One region of the Cupriavidus sp. OTU4054 genome, then DNA from elsewhere that is predicted to be linked to it. Evidence: predicted binding sites of a transcription regulator. Region 1 holds the regulator's gene; the other holds the start of a gene.

Evidence for each region. Region 1 encodes FliA, which starts transcription of late flagellar genes. Its sites were predicted from a motif close to CTAAAGTTTNNNNNNNNNNNGCCGNTA; they were not measured.
Region 2: a site for FliA is predicted at 2,838-2,864, ahead of AAHB16_RS06390 (YjfB family protein). Genes of this name have one in related genera too.

What each region holds. Positions count from the first base shown of each region.
Region 1 is NZ_JASATF010000012.1:23,160-31,120, forward strand. It holds gene flhA (flagellar biosynthesis protein FlhA) at 1-653, shown strand, start outside; gene flhF (flagellar biosynthesis protein FlhF) at 667-3,180, shown strand; gene AAHB16_RS15600 (MinD/ParA family ATP-binding protein) at 3,184-3,999, shown strand; gene AAHB16_RS15605 (RNA polymerase sigma factor FliA) at 4,135-4,851, shown strand; gene AAHB16_RS15610 (flagellar protein FlhE) at 4,851-5,318, shown strand; gene AAHB16_RS15615 (sensor histidine kinase) at 5,326-6,192, opposite strand; gene AAHB16_RS15620 (response regulator transcription factor) at 6,321-7,028, opposite strand; gene AAHB16_RS15625 (trifunctional serine/threonine-protein kinase/ATP-binding protein/sensor histidine kinase) at 7,091-7,961, opposite strand, start outside.
Region 2 is NZ_JASATF010000003.1:338,681-346,641, reverse strand. It holds gene AAHB16_RS06405 (threo-3-hydroxy-L-aspartate ammonia-lyase) at 1-688, shown strand, start outside; gene mdtD (multidrug transporter subunit MdtD) at 710-2,137, opposite strand; gene AAHB16_RS06395 (hypothetical protein) at 2,390-2,746, shown strand; gene AAHB16_RS06390 (YjfB family protein) at 2,921-3,103, shown strand; gene AAHB16_RS06385 (putative bifunctional diguanylate cyclase/phosphodiesterase) at 3,346-5,253, shown strand; gene AAHB16_RS06380 (HDOD domain-containing protein) at 5,250-6,671, shown strand; gene AAHB16_RS06375 (hypothetical protein) at 6,837-7,394, shown strand; gene AAHB16_RS06370 (hypothetical protein) at 7,407-7,577, opposite strand; gene AAHB16_RS06365 (Lrp/AsnC family transcriptional regulator) at 7,720-7,961, opposite strand, start outside.

The DNA.
Region 1 (7,961 bases):
ACGGCTACACGGTGGTCGATGCCAGTACGGTCGTGGCCACGCACCTGAACCACCTGATCCAGCTCCACGCGTCCGAACTGCTCGGCCGCCAGGAAGTGCAGTCGCTGCTGGACCGCATCGCGAAGGACTCGCCGAAGCTGACCGAAGACCTCGTGCCGAAGACGATCTCGCTGACGGGCCTGCAGAAGGTGCTGCAGAACCTGCTGGACGAAGGGGTGCCGATTCGCGATATGCGCACGATTCTCGACGTGATTGCCGAACATGCGCCGAAGATCAGCGATCCGACCGAACTGACCGCGCTCGTGCGCATGGCACTGGGCCGCGCGATCACGCAACAGCTGTTCCCGAACAACGCCGACCTGCAGGTGATCAGCCTCGACGCGGGTCTCGAGCGTGTGCTGACGCAGGCGTTGTCGAACGGCGGCGGCATCGAGCCGGGACTGGCCGATGCGCTGCTGCAGCAGGCGCAGGGCGCCGTGATGCGCCAGGAGCAACTGGGGCTGGATCCGGTGCTGCTGGTGCCGTCGCCGCTGCGTCCGCTGATGGCGCGCTTCCTGCGCCGGACGCTGCCGCAACTGAAGGTGCTGTCGCATGCCGAAGTACCGGACAACCGCAATATCCGCATCACCGCGATGATCGGCGGCGCTGCCTGAGGAACCTACGAACATGAGCGTGGCAAAGTTTGTGGCGGCGAATGGCCGCGAAGCGATGCGCAAGGTGCGCGAGGCCATGGGCCCTGACGCCGTGGTGCTGTCCAACCGCACCGTCGAGGGCGGCGTGGAGATCGTCGCCATGCGCGATGCCGATCTCGGCGCGGTCTCCGCAACCGCCATCCAGTACGTCGATCCGACGCCGGTCGTGGCGCAGCCCGCCGCATCGCTGCTCGCCACCGCGCCGCAGGACGGCGCCGAGCTTGGCGATCTGCGTGGCGAGCTGGCGTCGATGCGCGCGATGCTCGAGCGTCAGTTCGCGGGTTTGTCGGGCGGCGCCCCGGGCGTATCAGGCGTATCCGCGGGCGATCCGCTGCGCGAATCGCTCTTCGAATGGCTGGTCAACGCGGGCTTCTCCGGCCAGCTGTCGCGCACGCTGCTCAGCAAGCTGCCCGTCGGCTACGATCGCCCGGCCGCGATGGGATGGATCCGCCAGGAACTCGCGCGCAAGGTACCGGTGCTGTCCGACGAGGACACGCTGTTCGCGCAGGGCGGCGTGCTTGCGCTGATCGGCCCGACCGGCGTCGGCAAGACCACGACGACGGCCAAGCTGGCCGCGCGCTTCGTGCTGCGCCATGGCCCCGAGCAGCTCGCGCTGCTGACCACCGATAGCTTCCGGATCGGCGCGCACGAGCAGCTGCGCATCTATGGCGACATTCTCGGCGTGCCCGTGCACGCGGTGAAGGATGCGGCCGACCTGCGCTTCGCGCTCAATGCGATGAAGGACAAGCACCTCGTGATCATCGACACGGTGGGCATGAGCCAGCGCGACCGCAGCCTGTCGGACCAGATCGCGATGCTGGCTGGCGTACAGGCCCCCCTCCAGCGCGTGCTGGTGCTCAACGGCGCGAGCCATGGCGACACGCTCAACGAGGTCGTGCACGCCTATCGTCACGATACCGCCCCGAACGCGGGTGCCGGCCTGGACGGCTGCATCATCAGCAAGCTCGACGAGGCCACGCACCTGGGCTCCGTACTCGACGTCGTGATTCGCCATCGCCTGCCGGTGTTCTATGCGTCGACGGGCCAGCGCGTGCCCGAGCACCTGGAACTCGCGCAGGGTGCGGCGCTCGTCGAGCGCGCGTTCCTGACGCCGCGCCGCGGCTCGCTGTTCGCGGATGCCGATGCCGCGCGCCGTCAGGCCGCCGCAGCCGTGGATGAAGCGCGCGCGCCCGCCGCCCCGCAGGGCGGTGCCGACGACATGCTGCGTTCTCTGACCGACAGCGCCAACGCGGTCGGCGTCTGCGTCGAGGAACTGAACGCCGCGCAATACGGATTCGAACTCGCGCGCTCGCTGTGGCAGCAGCGCGCGGTCGGTGGCCCGGCCCTGCGCCAGGCCGCGCAGCAGGTCCGCCTGACGATGTGCCGCGACGCCGCGCGCGCGTGCGAACGCTATGTGCTCGCCGTGACCGGCACCGCCACGCTGCCCACGCAGGGCCGCCGCGCGCCGCAACTGCTGCAGCAGACGCTGTGGCTCGCCGACCGTGACGGCATGCCGCTGGCCACCACGCTCGTGCCGTCGTCGCGTACGCGCCAGTCGCTTGCCGAGGCGGAAGCCGAAGCCGAAGCCGCCACCGTGCGCGCGACGCTGGCCGCCGCACGGACGGTCGTCAACCTGCATGCGTCGCTGCCGACGACGACCACGCTCGCGCGCTGGCAGCAGACCGGCGAACGCTGGGTGGCCGGCATGCGCAAGACCACGCGCGTGATCGCCAACGGCGTGGCCAACAAGCTCGACACCATCGCCGACACGCTGACGTTCCATGCGATTGGCGAACAGCCGTGGCGCGACCGCGATGCCGTGCAATGGCTGGGCCACTGCATGGTGCGCGTGCCGGAAGGCCAGGTACGTACCGCCGCGCGTGTGCGTACCGACGGTTCGGAAGCCGGCATCGAGGCCTGCCTCGTGGTGTCGCGTCTGGTCGATCGCGCTACCGGCGAGATGCTCGCCACCGAATATATGCTCTGCGACGCCGCACTGGCCGGTGACGCGGCGCGGGTCGCGCGCTGGTCGCGCTGGGCCGATGCGGCCGAGGAGCAGTTCCGTACGTTGCGCCACGCGGTGGAACATTTCGCGCAGGAAGCGGGCCAGGGTGGCGACGCCGCCGACGGCTCCGCATCCGATGCATCGACCTATGGTCACCTCGTTTCGATCCAGCTGGGCCTGACCACGCTGCGTCTGCAGCATACGCCGAGCCCGACCGCGCCCGCATTCCTGTCGCGTCTTGCCGGCCGCGCGCTCGCGCGCGTCAATGCCCCCGTGCAGGGTTCCGTGCTGAACGAAGGCATGGGCCGTCTGCTCGCGCTGCTCGACGTGCTGGAGAACTATCCGGGCCGTTCGATGGCGGCGACCGGCGCGCCCGCGAGCGAGCCTGTCGCGCAGTCGACTGCACTGGCCGCAACGCAGTTCGCCCGTTCGATGGATGCCGAATCGGCAGATGCCATGCAAATGGCATCGATGGGAGAGTAAGCCTTGTCCATCCTCGGTTCCGATCAGGCCGAAAGCCTGCGCCGCATGCTGGCACCGCGCGTGACGCGGCGCATCGCGGTCGTGGCCAGCGAACCCGGCGCGGGTGCGACAACGGTCGCGCTCGGCTTGTCGAACGCGCTCTCGCTCCAGGGCGAGCGTGTGCTGCTCGTCGATGAAGACCGGCACGGCGCGCGCGCCACGCGGCTGGCCGGGGCCACGCCCAACGCGTCGCTCGCCGACGTGCTTGCCGGACGTACGGCGCTGGCCGAAGCGCTGGGCACACGCCCCGCGAGCGGACTGGCCGTGTTGCCGGCGGGCAGCGTGGCGGCCGGCGTCGGGTTCGATGGCCGGGCACTGCCCGACGTGCGCACGGTAGTCATCGACGCGCGCGCCATGCAGGACGGTTCGCTGTCGCCGCTGGCGGGCGCGGCCCATAACTTCGTGATCGTGATGCGGCCCGATGCCACGTCGATCACGGCCGCTTATGCGTGCATCAAGCGGCTGCACCATCTTTACGCGTGCCGGCGCTTCCATCTGGTCGTCAACATGGCGACCAGCGAAGCAGCCGTCGCGGCAATCACCGGGAACCTGGCGCGCACGGCGGGCCAGTACCTCGGTGTGGAAGCGAGCAGTGCGGGCGCGTTGCCAGTCGATCCGCTGGTCATGCGCGGCCTGCACCTCGGACGCTGCGTGGTGGAGGCCTTTCCGGCCGCCGCGGCCACCACGGCGTTGCGTCGCATGGCCGGCGCCGTCAATGGCTGGCCCCTGCGCGCGGACGCGGCAGCATCGCGAAGCATGGCTGCCGCCATGCCCGCGTAAGTACGACAGCAGTCAACAAGCAGTCAACAAGCAGTCAAGAAAGAAGTCGACAAGAACAAGACCGACCAAAAGCCAGCCGGTACTTCGAACAACGAGGCGCCGGCAGAGTAACCAGCATTAACCGAGAGTTCCACCATGTACACGATTCAGGGAAAGCTCGAACAGGCAGACGTGGTCAAGACACATGCGCCTCTGGTGCGACGCATCGCGTTGCAACTGGCGGCCAAGCTTCCGGCCAGCGTTCAGATCGACGACCTGATCCAGGCCGGCATGATCGGCCTGCTCGATGCGGCCAAGCGCTACGAAGACAACCATGGCGCGCGTTTCGAAACCTACGCGAGCCAGCGCATTCGTGGCGCGATGCTCGACGAGGTGCGCGCGAACGACTGGCAGTCGCGCAGCCTGCGGCAGTTCACGCGCCGCATCGAACGCACGCAGCGAAGCCTCGAGCAGAAGCTCGGCCGCACGCCCGTGGATTCCGAAGTGGCTGCCGAAATGGAATTGCCGCTCGAGGAATATCAGCAACTGCTCAACGAGGTGTACGGCTGCCAGCTGCTGCACTACGAAGACTTCGAGCGATCGGGCGAGGAAGATTTTCTCGACCGGCATCTCGGCGTGACCGACGATGCGAATCCGCTCACGGTGCTGATGGAAAGCGGCATGCGCGAGGCGCTCATTCGCGCGATCGAGAAGCTGCCGGAGCGCGAGAAGCTCGTGCTGTCGCTGTGCTACGACCAGGAACTGAACCTGCGCGAGATCGGCGCCGTGCTCGAGGTGACCGAGTCGCGCGTCTGCCAGATCCGCAGCCAGGCCATTACGCGCCTGCGCAACCAGCTGCGCGGATTGCTGTGATGCGGCGGCCGGCTCCTGCTCCCGCGCTTCTTTGCGCGGCCGTGCTGGCCGCGGCAGCCTCGGCTGGCGCGCTTGCCGCCCCGCCCGACGGCATGACCCGCACCACGCTTGAACTCGGATCGCGCCACGCGTGGAATGCGTCCGTCGTCGGCCCGACCATCACCGGCCGCGGACAGCGCACGCTGTCGGCGCCGATCCAGCCCAGTGGCATGATGCCGCAATCGGAGGGCGTGATCACGTCGGTGCGATGGCGCTACAGCTTCGTGCGTGTGCCGCCGGTCGATCTGCAGGCGTATCTCTGCAATGCCGAGCGATGCGTGCTGCTGTCTTCGCCCGAAGGGAAGACCGATGCATTCCGCGGCGACGATGCGGCGAAAGGGTTCGTGTTTGCCTTTCGCGTCCCCGGACAGGGCATCCTGCCGGCGCTGCAGGGGCGCAGCAACGAGGTCACGGTCAACTACCGCTGATCCAGCGTCATTCGAGCTGTCCTAACGGCAGCGTCAGTCGTGCCTCGAGACCGCCGGCGTGGCGGTTCTCGAGTTGCAGGTCGCCACGCATCGCCAGCGCCAGTCTGCGCGCGATCGCGAGGCCCAGCCCCGTGCCCGGCACGCGTGTGGCCGTCGCCGGCGCGCGATACCACGCGGCAAACACCGCCTCCATTTCCGCGGGCGCGATGCCCGGCCCCGAATCCTGGACGGCAAACTCCAGGCCTCGCGCGTTCACGCGCACGCACAGCCTTACATGACTGCCGTAGTGCAGCGCGTTGTCGATGAGGTTCACGAGCACACGCCGCAGCGCGTGCGGGCACGTGATCACGGGTTTGCCGACGCGGCCATGCAGTTCGACGACGCGGCCCGTATCGCGATAGTCCTCGACGAGGCGGACGATCAGGCCGTCGGCGTCCACGCGGCGCATCGGTTCGGTGGTGCTGCGGCGCAGCCGCGCGCAGGCGAGGCTGGCCTCCACGAGGTCGCGCATCTCGATCAGATCGCGCGTCATCGCGCGGTGCATGTCCTCGTCATCGAGCAGATCGCAGCGCAGCCGCATGCGCTGAAGCGGGGTACGCAGGTCATGCGCGTAAGCGGCCAGCACCTCGAGCAGTTCGGTCTCGCGCTGCGCATTGCGCGTGCGGCAGCCGTTGATCGCGCGCGCGAGCCTCGCCACGGCGGTCACGCCCGTATCGGGCAGCACGGGCGGGCTGCCCTCGCCGCCGTGCGCTTCGATGGCCTTGGCGAGCCGCACGATCGCCATGTGCTGGACGAATGCATGCATCGCGGCGAGCGCGCCCAGGCCAGCCAGCGCGGCCAGGATCATGCCCGGCAGGTCCGGATGGAATGTCATGATGGTCTCCTCGTGCCGTAAACGGATCAATCGGATGGATCAATCGGCACGGTAGCGATGACACCACGGGACGCGGCGACGCACCAGCAAACGAGGGTTCGGAGACCCCTTACCAAAGTGTGAGGGCGCTAGGCGGGAGGTCGGAACCCCAGACCGAGCAACTGCATCTTGTGCATGAGATCGGCCACCGAGCAGGCGTCCATCTTGCGCATGGCTTGCCCGCGATGAAGCTTGGCCGTAATCAGCGCGATGCCCATGACGTCGGCAATCTGCTTGTTCATCAGTCCCTTCGCCACGAGTTCCAGCACCTCGCGCTCGCGCGGGGTCAGCGATTCCCAGCCCGCGCGCAGGTCCTTGAGCGAGCGCTCGACCTCGAGGCGCGCCGCATCGCGTTCGATCGCCGATACCACGGCATCGATCATGTCCTGGTCGCGGAAGGGCTTGGCCAGGAAGTCCACGGCCCCGGCCTTCATCGCCTTGACGCTCATCGCGATGTCGCCGTGGGCGGTCATGAAGACGATCGGCATATGCGATTCGCCGCTGTCGGCCAGTGACTTCTGAAATGCAAGTCCACTTTGTCCGCGCAGCCGCACGTCGAGCACGAGGCAGGATGGCGCGTCCGGATGGCGCGGCGCGGCCAGGAACTCCTCGACGGAGCCGTACGCGCGCACTTCCAGGTGGATCGATCGCAGCAGGCTGCTTAGCGCGCCGCGCACGAGCTCGTCGTCATCGACGATATAGGCTACCCGGGCCTCCGCCTTTTCAGGCGTACCGGCCGCGCCGCCCGTGCGGCGGGTGATGCTCCCCGCGGGGCGGGGCGACGGTGCGTGGGTCATGGTGAGAGGAATCAATGCGTGAGGGTGTGAGTGGCAACGGTATCAGAAAGCGCGCCCGGCGGTCACGTCAGGTGTGCGGGCCGTTGCCTGGGCAGCGAGACCGTCGCGCGCGTGCCGCCGTGCTCGCGCGGCACGAAGGCGAGCAGGCCGCCGTGCGCATCGACGATCGAGTTGACGATGGCGAGTCCCATGCCCATGCCATTCTGCTTGGTCGTGAACAACGGCTCGAGCAGGCGGTCCGCGATGGCCGGGTCGATGCCGCACCCGCTGTCCTCCACGATGATGCGCACGACCGCGTCGCCGCGGGCATCGGTGCCGGACACGCAGGTGAGCGAGAGCCGCCGGGCATCGCGGGGGATGCCGGCCATCGATTCGGCGCCGTTCATCAGGAGGTTGATGGCCACCTGCTGGAGCTGGATGCGGTCGCCATGCACGGTCAGCGGCGGCTCCGGGATATGCAGGCTCAGCAGGACACCGAGCGCTTCGAGCGGGCGCGCGACGAAGGTGATGGCCTCATGCAGGGCGTCGCCGAGGTCGATGGGCTCGAAATGGGGCGCCGTCGTGCGCGATTTCGCGCGCAGGTTCTGGAAGACGGCGTTGGCGCGTGTCGCGCTCGCACCGATATGCGCGAGCATCTGGCGCGTCTCGACGATATCGGGTGGATCGTGGTCGAGCCACCGCAGCGCCGCGCTGGCGGAGGTGCTCACGGCGGCCAGCGGCTGTCCCACCTCGTGCACGATGGATGCCACGAGTTCGCCCATCGCGCGGAGCCGGCTGGCGCGCTCGAGCTCGTCGAGCGCCGTGCGCAACTGCGCCTCGGCCCGCGTGCGTTGCGCGTTCTGCTCGAACAGGGCCTCGTAGAGCCGCGCGTTCTCGAGCGCGAATGCCGCCTGCGACGCAATGACCTCGAGCACGCCAGCCTTGGCCGCGGTG
Region 2 (7,961 bases), on a different contig from region 1:
GCTCGGCATGCCGGCGACGATCATCATGCCGCACGACGCACCGGCCGCGAAGGTCGCGGCGACCAAAGGCTATGGCGGCAATGTGGTGATGTACGACCGCTACAAGGAAGACCGCGAGGCGATCGGCCGCAAGCTGGCCGAGGAGCACGGCATGACGCTGATTCCGCCGTACGACCATCCGGACGTGCTGACGGGCCAGGGCACCGCGGCCAAGGAACTGTTCGAGGAGGTGGGGACCCTGGACGCCATCTTCACGCCGCTGGGCGGCGGCGGGCTGCTGTCGGGCACGGCACTGGCCACGCGCGCGCTGGCGCCGCAATGCAAGATCTACGGCGTGGAGCCGGAAGCCGGCAACGACGGCCAGCGCTCGTTCCGCAGCGGCGAGATCGTGGACATCCCGACGCCGAAGACCATCGCCGACGGCGCGCAAACCCAGCACCTCGGCCACTACACGTTCGGGATCATCCGCCGCGATGTCACCGATATCCTCACCGCCACGGACGCGCAACTGATCGATGCCATGCGCCTCTTCGCCGCGCGCATGAAGATCCTCGTCGAGCCGACCGGGGCGCTAAGCCTCGCGGGCGCGTTCACGATCAAGCCCGAACTGCAGGGCAAGCGCATCGGCGTGGTGATCAGCGGCGGCAACGTCGATCTGGAACGTTTCTGCGAACTGCTGAAGCCGTAACGCTTCCGGCAGGGCCGGGGATCAGATCTCCCCGGCCTGCTTGACCTCCTCGCGCGTGCCCTTTGCCACCTCGGGCGGGAGTTGCAGGAAGATCCATGCCGATGCCGCCGTGATCACGCCGAGGCAGAGGAACGTCGTGTGGAACGCGGGCAGCACCGCCATGCCCGAATGGCGCCCGATACCCTGCTGGAACGTCGAGAGCAAGGCGCCCGCCGACGTCACGGCCAGGCTCATGGAGAGCATCTGCACCATCGACAGCATGCTGTTGCCGCTGCTCGCGGTATTGCCGCCGAGGTCCTTGAGCGTGACGGTGTTCATCGCGGTGAACTGGATCGAGTTGACCGCGCCGAAGATCGCCAGCTGCACGATCGTCAGCGCAAGCGGCCGTCCCGGCGCGATCAGCGCGAACGAGGCGATCACGATGCCGACCAGCACGGTATTGGTCATCAGCACGCGCCGATATCCGTGCTTCTCGATCAGCGTCGTCGCCAGCCGCTTCGCACCCATGCCGGCGGCCGTCACCGGCAACATCATCAGCCCCGCGTCGAAGGGCGAGAAGCCCAGGCTCACCTGCAGCGTGAGCGGAATCAGGAACGGCATCGCGCCATTGCCGATGCGCGCGAACAGGTTGCCCAGCAATCCGACGCTGAACGCATGGATGCGGAACAGCCGCAGCGGAAACAGCGGCTGCTGCCGCCGTCGCGCGTGCAGTACGTACACGGTCAGCGCGCCCAGACTCGCGATCAGCAGCATCAGCACCACGGCCGGCTGGAACCCCAGTTCCGCCAGCCCATCGAGCGCGAACGACAGGGTCACCATCGCCGTGGCGAGCAGGAAGTAGCCGCCGAGGTCGAACGGCCCGATGCCGGGCAGGCGCGCATTGGGCATGAAGCGAACGGTCGCCAGCGCCCCGATCACGCCCACGGGCACGTTGATCAGGAAGATCCAGTGCCAGGAGAACGTCTGCGTGAGCCAGCCGCCGAGCGTCGGCCCGATCAGCGGACCGATCATCCCGGGAATCGCCACGAAGCTCAGCGCCTGGAGATACTGGTCGCGCGGAAACGTCCGCAGTACCGACAGCCGCCCCACCGGCAGCAGCATCGCGCCGCCCACGCCCTGCACCACGCGCGCGATCACGAGCACCGTCAGCGATTGCGCCCACGCGCATAGCAGCGAGCCCAGCACGAACAGCGCGATGGCCACCTGGAAGATCGTGCGCGTGCCGAACCTGTCCGCCAGCCAGCCCGACGCCGGAATGATCACGGCCATCGTAAGCGAGTACGCGATGATGACCGACTGCATCCGCAGCGGACTCTCCCCGAGGCTCGCCGCCATCGCAGGCAGCGCGGTATTGACGATCGTCGAGTCGAGCGTCTGCATGAAGAAGCCGACCGCGACGACCCACAACATGATGCGCAGGTTGCGGTCGTCGGGCAGAGAGGTGGGCATTCGGGAAACTCCGGATGGGGGGCGCTGCAAAAACCGAAACCTTATGCCCGGCAAGCCCCCGAGGCAAGTCGGCCGATCGCCGACAAGCGAAATTGATGCATCGCAGCATCGAAACCCTCATTAGTTGGGCAATACCGGTAATACCTTGGTTTGGGGGTGTCTGGAAACTTCTTCCGCACAAGGGTACGCTGAGGGGCAGCCCGTGCGCGCGCATCGGTTCGGGAGCATTCCCCACCCTAGACAGGAGTCACCATGAAGACCATCGTTGCCCTCGCCGCCCTCGCCCTGCTGTCCACCGGCATGGCCCACGCGGCGGGCCCGGCCAATCCGGCCGACCGCTATGACTACAACATGCGGACGACCAACAAGGACGGCTACGTTCCGGACCCGAACCGCATCAGCAACAAGGACGGCTACACGCCCGACGCCAATCGCGTGACCAACAAGGACGGCTACGTCCCGGATACGGCCAAGAACGACAAGTTCGACCCGTACACGCAGGGCGCGCGCCAGAACACGGCCAGCGCGCTGGTCGACGACAAGGCCGCGAAGCCGGCCAAGAAGAAGTCGTCGGCCCACAAGAAGGCTCCGGCCGCCGCCGCGAAGTAAGTCGGCGCCCCTAGCCGGCGCCCTGCCCGCCGGCCCCCCTCTCCCCTCGGGAGAGGGGGAACACCCCCTCCGAAAATCCTTCACCCTTCCCCTCAGGAATACTTCCACCGTGCCGTTAACGGTCGATGCAGGGAGTTCTCTCCCATGCTTTTCTCAACCGATCGGACGACACTCATGGATACTTCCGTTGTCAGCGCGGCCAGCAATGCGGGGGCGAATCCCGTACCGCTGGTGATGCTGCGCAAGGCGCTGGACATGCAGGCCGCAGGCGTGGCCGCCCTGCTTCAGGGCATGCCGCAGGTCACCCCAGCCAGCAACCCCCCGCATCTCGGCCAGAACATCGACATCAAGGTTTGATGGAATGGGCGCCGGGCGTTGTGCGAAAACGCCAACTGCCCGGCATCCGGCAACCTGCGGACATCGCCAAGCGTAAGCCCTCGTATTAGAATCGGTCGCTTACTTGTCATTCGTTGCCGCCAGCCTGGTGGATTTCTGGAGATTGCGTTGTTGCACGCTGGCTCTTGTCCGGTGTTTTTGTTCGGGTCCCGACTCATGTCGTCCACGCACGCGAACCAGAGAAACCCACGCTGAGGAACTCGATGACCTCGATTACGTTTGATGTGGCTCTGGCTCACGACCCCGTCGATCGGGATTTCGTGGCGCTCGACGCGCTGTCCGCGGTGTCGGGCGAGAGTGCGGAAGAACGCGCAGCCGAACGCGAAGGCTGGGCATTGCTGGAAGCCACGGGCGACCTCGCCCTCCAGACCGGGACCGCCGGGCGCATCCGTCGCGCCACCGAGTCCTCGGCGCTGCTGCTCGACTACCCCCGCGAATACCTGCTGCGCGTGTCCGTGCTCGATATCGTCGCGGCCGAGGAACGCCAGCGCCTGGCCTGGCTGCTGCAACGCTGCGCGCAGGACGGCACGGTGCGCCGCGACCGTTTCCGGTTCGTCTGCGGCATCCGCAGCAGCCGCTGGATCGACCTGCGTATCACGCGCCGTGTCATCGATGACCGCGTCGATGACCGCACCAATACCCGCACCGACGACCGCGTCGATGATCGCGCCGGGGAGCGCACGGAACTGCTGCTGACCGGTCACGACGTCACGGATTGGGTCGAGAACGAACGCCAGCTCGTCGAACTCTCCTATCAGGACCCGCTCACGGGCGCCGGCAACCGTGCCTACATGCGCAAGCGCATCGCCGAGTTCTCGGCGCGCGGCACGCCGGGCCAGCTGTTCGCGCTGGCGCTGATGGACCTGGACGGCTTCAAGAAGGTCAACGATTCGCTCGGCCACGAGTTCGGCGACGCGCTGCTCAAGGAAATCGGCAAGCGCCTGCAGGACGCGCTGCGCTCGCGCAATATGGTCGCGCGGCTCGGCGGCGACGAATTCGTGCTGCTGCTAGAGGGGCTCGACTCCGAATCGGAAGCGATACGCATTCTCGAGCGCGTGATCCACGTCTGCCGCCAGCCGTTCCATCTGGGCGGCTGCCAGGTGCGTATCACCACGAGCATCGGGCTCGCATTCGGCGGCACCGCCTCTCCCGCCGGAAATCCCGCCGGAAATCCGGCCGACATGCCGCTGACGGAATCGCAGTGGCTGCGCCGCGCCGACCTTGCGATGTACGAGGCCAAGGCGCTCGGCAAAAACCGCTATTGCCTGTATTCGCCCGAATTCGAGCATCGGCTCGACGAGCAGTTCCGCATCGAGCAGAGCATGTTCGAGGCCGTGCAGAACGGCGAATTCCTGCTCCATTACCAGCCCATCGTGTGGCCCGAGACCGGCGAGGTCTGCGCGACCGAGGCCCTGATGCGCTGGGAGCATCCCCAGGGCGCGATCCCGCCCGACGTCTTTATTCCGATGGCCGAGAACAACGGCCTGATCAAGCATCTCGGCGCCTGGGCGCTGCGTTGCGCCTGCGCGCAGCTCGCCAGCTGGGATGCGCAGGGCATCCACGTGCAGCACATGTCCGTCAACGTATCGCCGGTGCAGTTCCGCCATCCGGGCTTCCTCGACAGCGTGCGCAACGCGATCCAGGACGCCCGTATCTCTCCGGACCGCGTGGTGCTCGAAATCACCGAAAGCGCGCTGATGACCGACCCGGCCGCGACCGAGTCGCTGCTCACGGAACTGCGCGCGCTGGGCATCCGCTTTGCGGTGGACGACTTCGGCACCGGCTATTCGAGCCTGTCCTATCTGCGCCGCTTTCCGCTGTCCGCGCTCAAGATCGACCGCAGCTTCGTCAGCGACATGATGGACTCCCCGCATGCGCGCACCATCGTGTCCGCGGTGATGTCCCTCTCGCGCGAGCTCGGTCTCGTGGCAATCGCCGAGGGTGTGGAATCGGATGCGCAGGCGCAGTTGCTGTCCGCGCAGGGCTGCACGCTGGTGCAGGGCTGGCGCTACGCGCAGGCACTGCCGCCGGGCGAGTTCGAGCGCGCGCTGCACGCCGGCGCGCTGCAGCTCGGCCAGACCGATGTATTTCCGTCGCAGGGGCAGGCATGAGAAAGGACGCCTTCTTCGAGACGCTCTGGAACCGCATGGCGCAGCAGGGAGACTTTCCCACGCTGCAGTATTCGGTCGATAACATCTTCAAGACGCTGCATAGCGACCTCAACGTCGGCCAAATGGCCTCGAGCGTGCTGTCGGACTTCAGCCTGTCGCAGAAGGTCATCCGCCTTGCGAATTCGGCGATGTACCGCTCGTTCGGCGGCGAGGTGACCACGGTGTCGCGCGCGATCCTCGTGCTCGGCGTGGAGGCGATCAGCCATCTGACGCTCGGCGTGCAGCTGCTCGACTATTTCCACGGCGTGGCGCCAAGCCGCCCGCAGGCCGCGCGCGCGATGACGCAGGCGCTCGTTGCGGGCGAGATCACGCGCGCGCTGAGCAATGCGCGCGGCATCAACGAAGGCGAGGAAGCGGTCGTCTGCACGTTGATGTACCACATGAGCCGGCTGTTGCTCGTGTTCTATTTCCCGGACGAGTGGGAACGCATCCAGGCGCTGACGGACTCGGGAGAGATGGCCGAGACCGATGCGTGCGTCGAGGTGGTCGGCGTATCGCTCGCGGAGATCGCGGAGGCCGCCGCCGTCAAATGGCGCCTGCCCGGACTCATCGCCAATACGATGAGCCACCGCCCGGTGACGGCCGAGACCGTCATCGAGACCCACACCGACTGGCTCGGCGCCATGGCGCAGGTTTCCTCGCAGGCGGCCGCCGCGATGACGCGGGATGCCGCGCCCGAGGACGTGGAAGCCCTGCTGAGCGAGCACGCACGCGTGCTGGGCCTCGATGCGGCCGATATCCGTTTTGCCATCCGCCAGGCGGGAACGCTCAGCGCCTCCATCGCGCAGGCGGAGGCCCCCGATACCGAAGCGCCCGCGCCCGAAGGCAAGCCCGCGGACGCCATCGAGCGGTTGCGGGTCGGCCTCGAAGAGGTGCGCCGCGAAGGCGCGGCGCTCTCCATCGGACAGATGGCGCCGCTCGCGCTGGAGTGCGTCATGCGCGCGCTCAACTTCGAGAATGGGTTCCTGATGGTGCTGAACCCCGGTGCCAAGCGCTTCGACGCGCGGCTCGGTTTCGGCAACGGCGTGCGCGAAAAGCTGGACGCGCTGTCGTTCGAAGAAGGGTTCGTGCCCGATATCTTTCACTTCGCGACGATCTCGCCGCGGCCGCTCCAGTTCGAGGACACGCACGACGCCGAAGTGGCCCAGCGCGTACCGCGCTGGTATCGCGACGCGATGCCCGAGGCACGCTCGGTGCTGCTCGCGCCGGTCAAGCTGCGCAACCGGTGCGTCGCGCTGCTGTGCGGCGACTGGGGCGCGACCTGCTGCGCGGGCGGGCTGACCGAGGCCGAACTCGAACTCGTCGGCGAGTTCGCGAAGGAGATCGGGGCGAGCTTCCTGCGTTCGGCCGCCGCGTAGTTCGCCTGCCTGCGGCGGGATCGAGGGGATCGAGGGGATCGAGGGAATCGAACGGAATATTTCGGCGCGCTCGCGTGTTTCAAGAACATGCAGACGCGCAATCTGTCTCAGCTATGAGGAGCGTGGATGCACTATGCTCATCATTGCCAAGTACGGAGCCCAGAGATGTCCGCCCCCCAAGATCGTCCCCCCCTCCTGCGTCCGCCTTTCCTGCACGTGGCCGTCCGGGCCACACTCGCCGCGGCCGCGGCCGCGCTGCTGCTGGCCGGCTGCTCGACGCTGCAGCCCATCCAGACCGCGGAAAAGCTCGTCGGCAGCCCCGAAAGTACCGTGCGTCAGACGTTCGGCGAGCCCACCGACACGTTCAAGCTCGCCGACGGCACCACGCGCTGGATCTACTCGAAGCAACCGTACGGCTACGACATCTACGCCGCCGATTTCGACGCGAACGGCCGCCTGAAGAGCTTCCGCGAAATGCTGACGGAAGCCGAGATCTATGCGGCGAAGCCGGGCGTCTGGACCAAGCAGGACGTGCTCGAGCGCTGGGGCCGGCCGAGGGAGCCGATCAACTACTACCCGCTGATGAAGCGCGAGGCATGGTCGTACCGCATGTATGTGGCACCGTACCAGCCCGCGCATTTCAGCGTCTACTTCACCGACGCCGGCGTGGTCGACCGCACGATGATCATCCTGGACGCGCGCGGCGACCGCAACCGCCGCTGATCTACCGCCGATCTACGACGGATCCTTGGTACGTGTCCGCGACACCGCGGACATGATGCCGATACCGAGCACGATCACGCATGCAATGCCGATATAGACCTGCGACACGCCCATCGTGACGAGCCCCCATGCAATGCCGCCGACAAGCAGCAGCACGCCGACCAGGTATAGCGCAAACGACATATGACACCTCCGGATGGTTGCAGCCTGCTTCATCGTAGGCAGCACATCCGCCGGCAGACATCGGTGACCGGCGGAGAGCGTTGTAGGCCGGTTCCTACCCCCGCCACGCGCAACGCTGGCCTGACCCCGGACAGGGGTTCGCCTACGGCTGTACCGACGGCTCGCGCTTGAGCGTGCGCAGCACGAACGTCGAGTGGCTGTGGCGCAGGCCCGGCAGCTTGTAGAGCTTGTGCCGCAGGAATTCCTCGTAGCCCTCGGTGCCCGCCACCGCGACCTTGATCAGATAGTCGTACTCCCCCGTCAGCAGATGCGCCTCGAGGACTTCGGGGAGTTCGGCCAGCGCTTCGCCGAAGCGATGCAGCATGTCGTCGTCGTGCCGGTCCA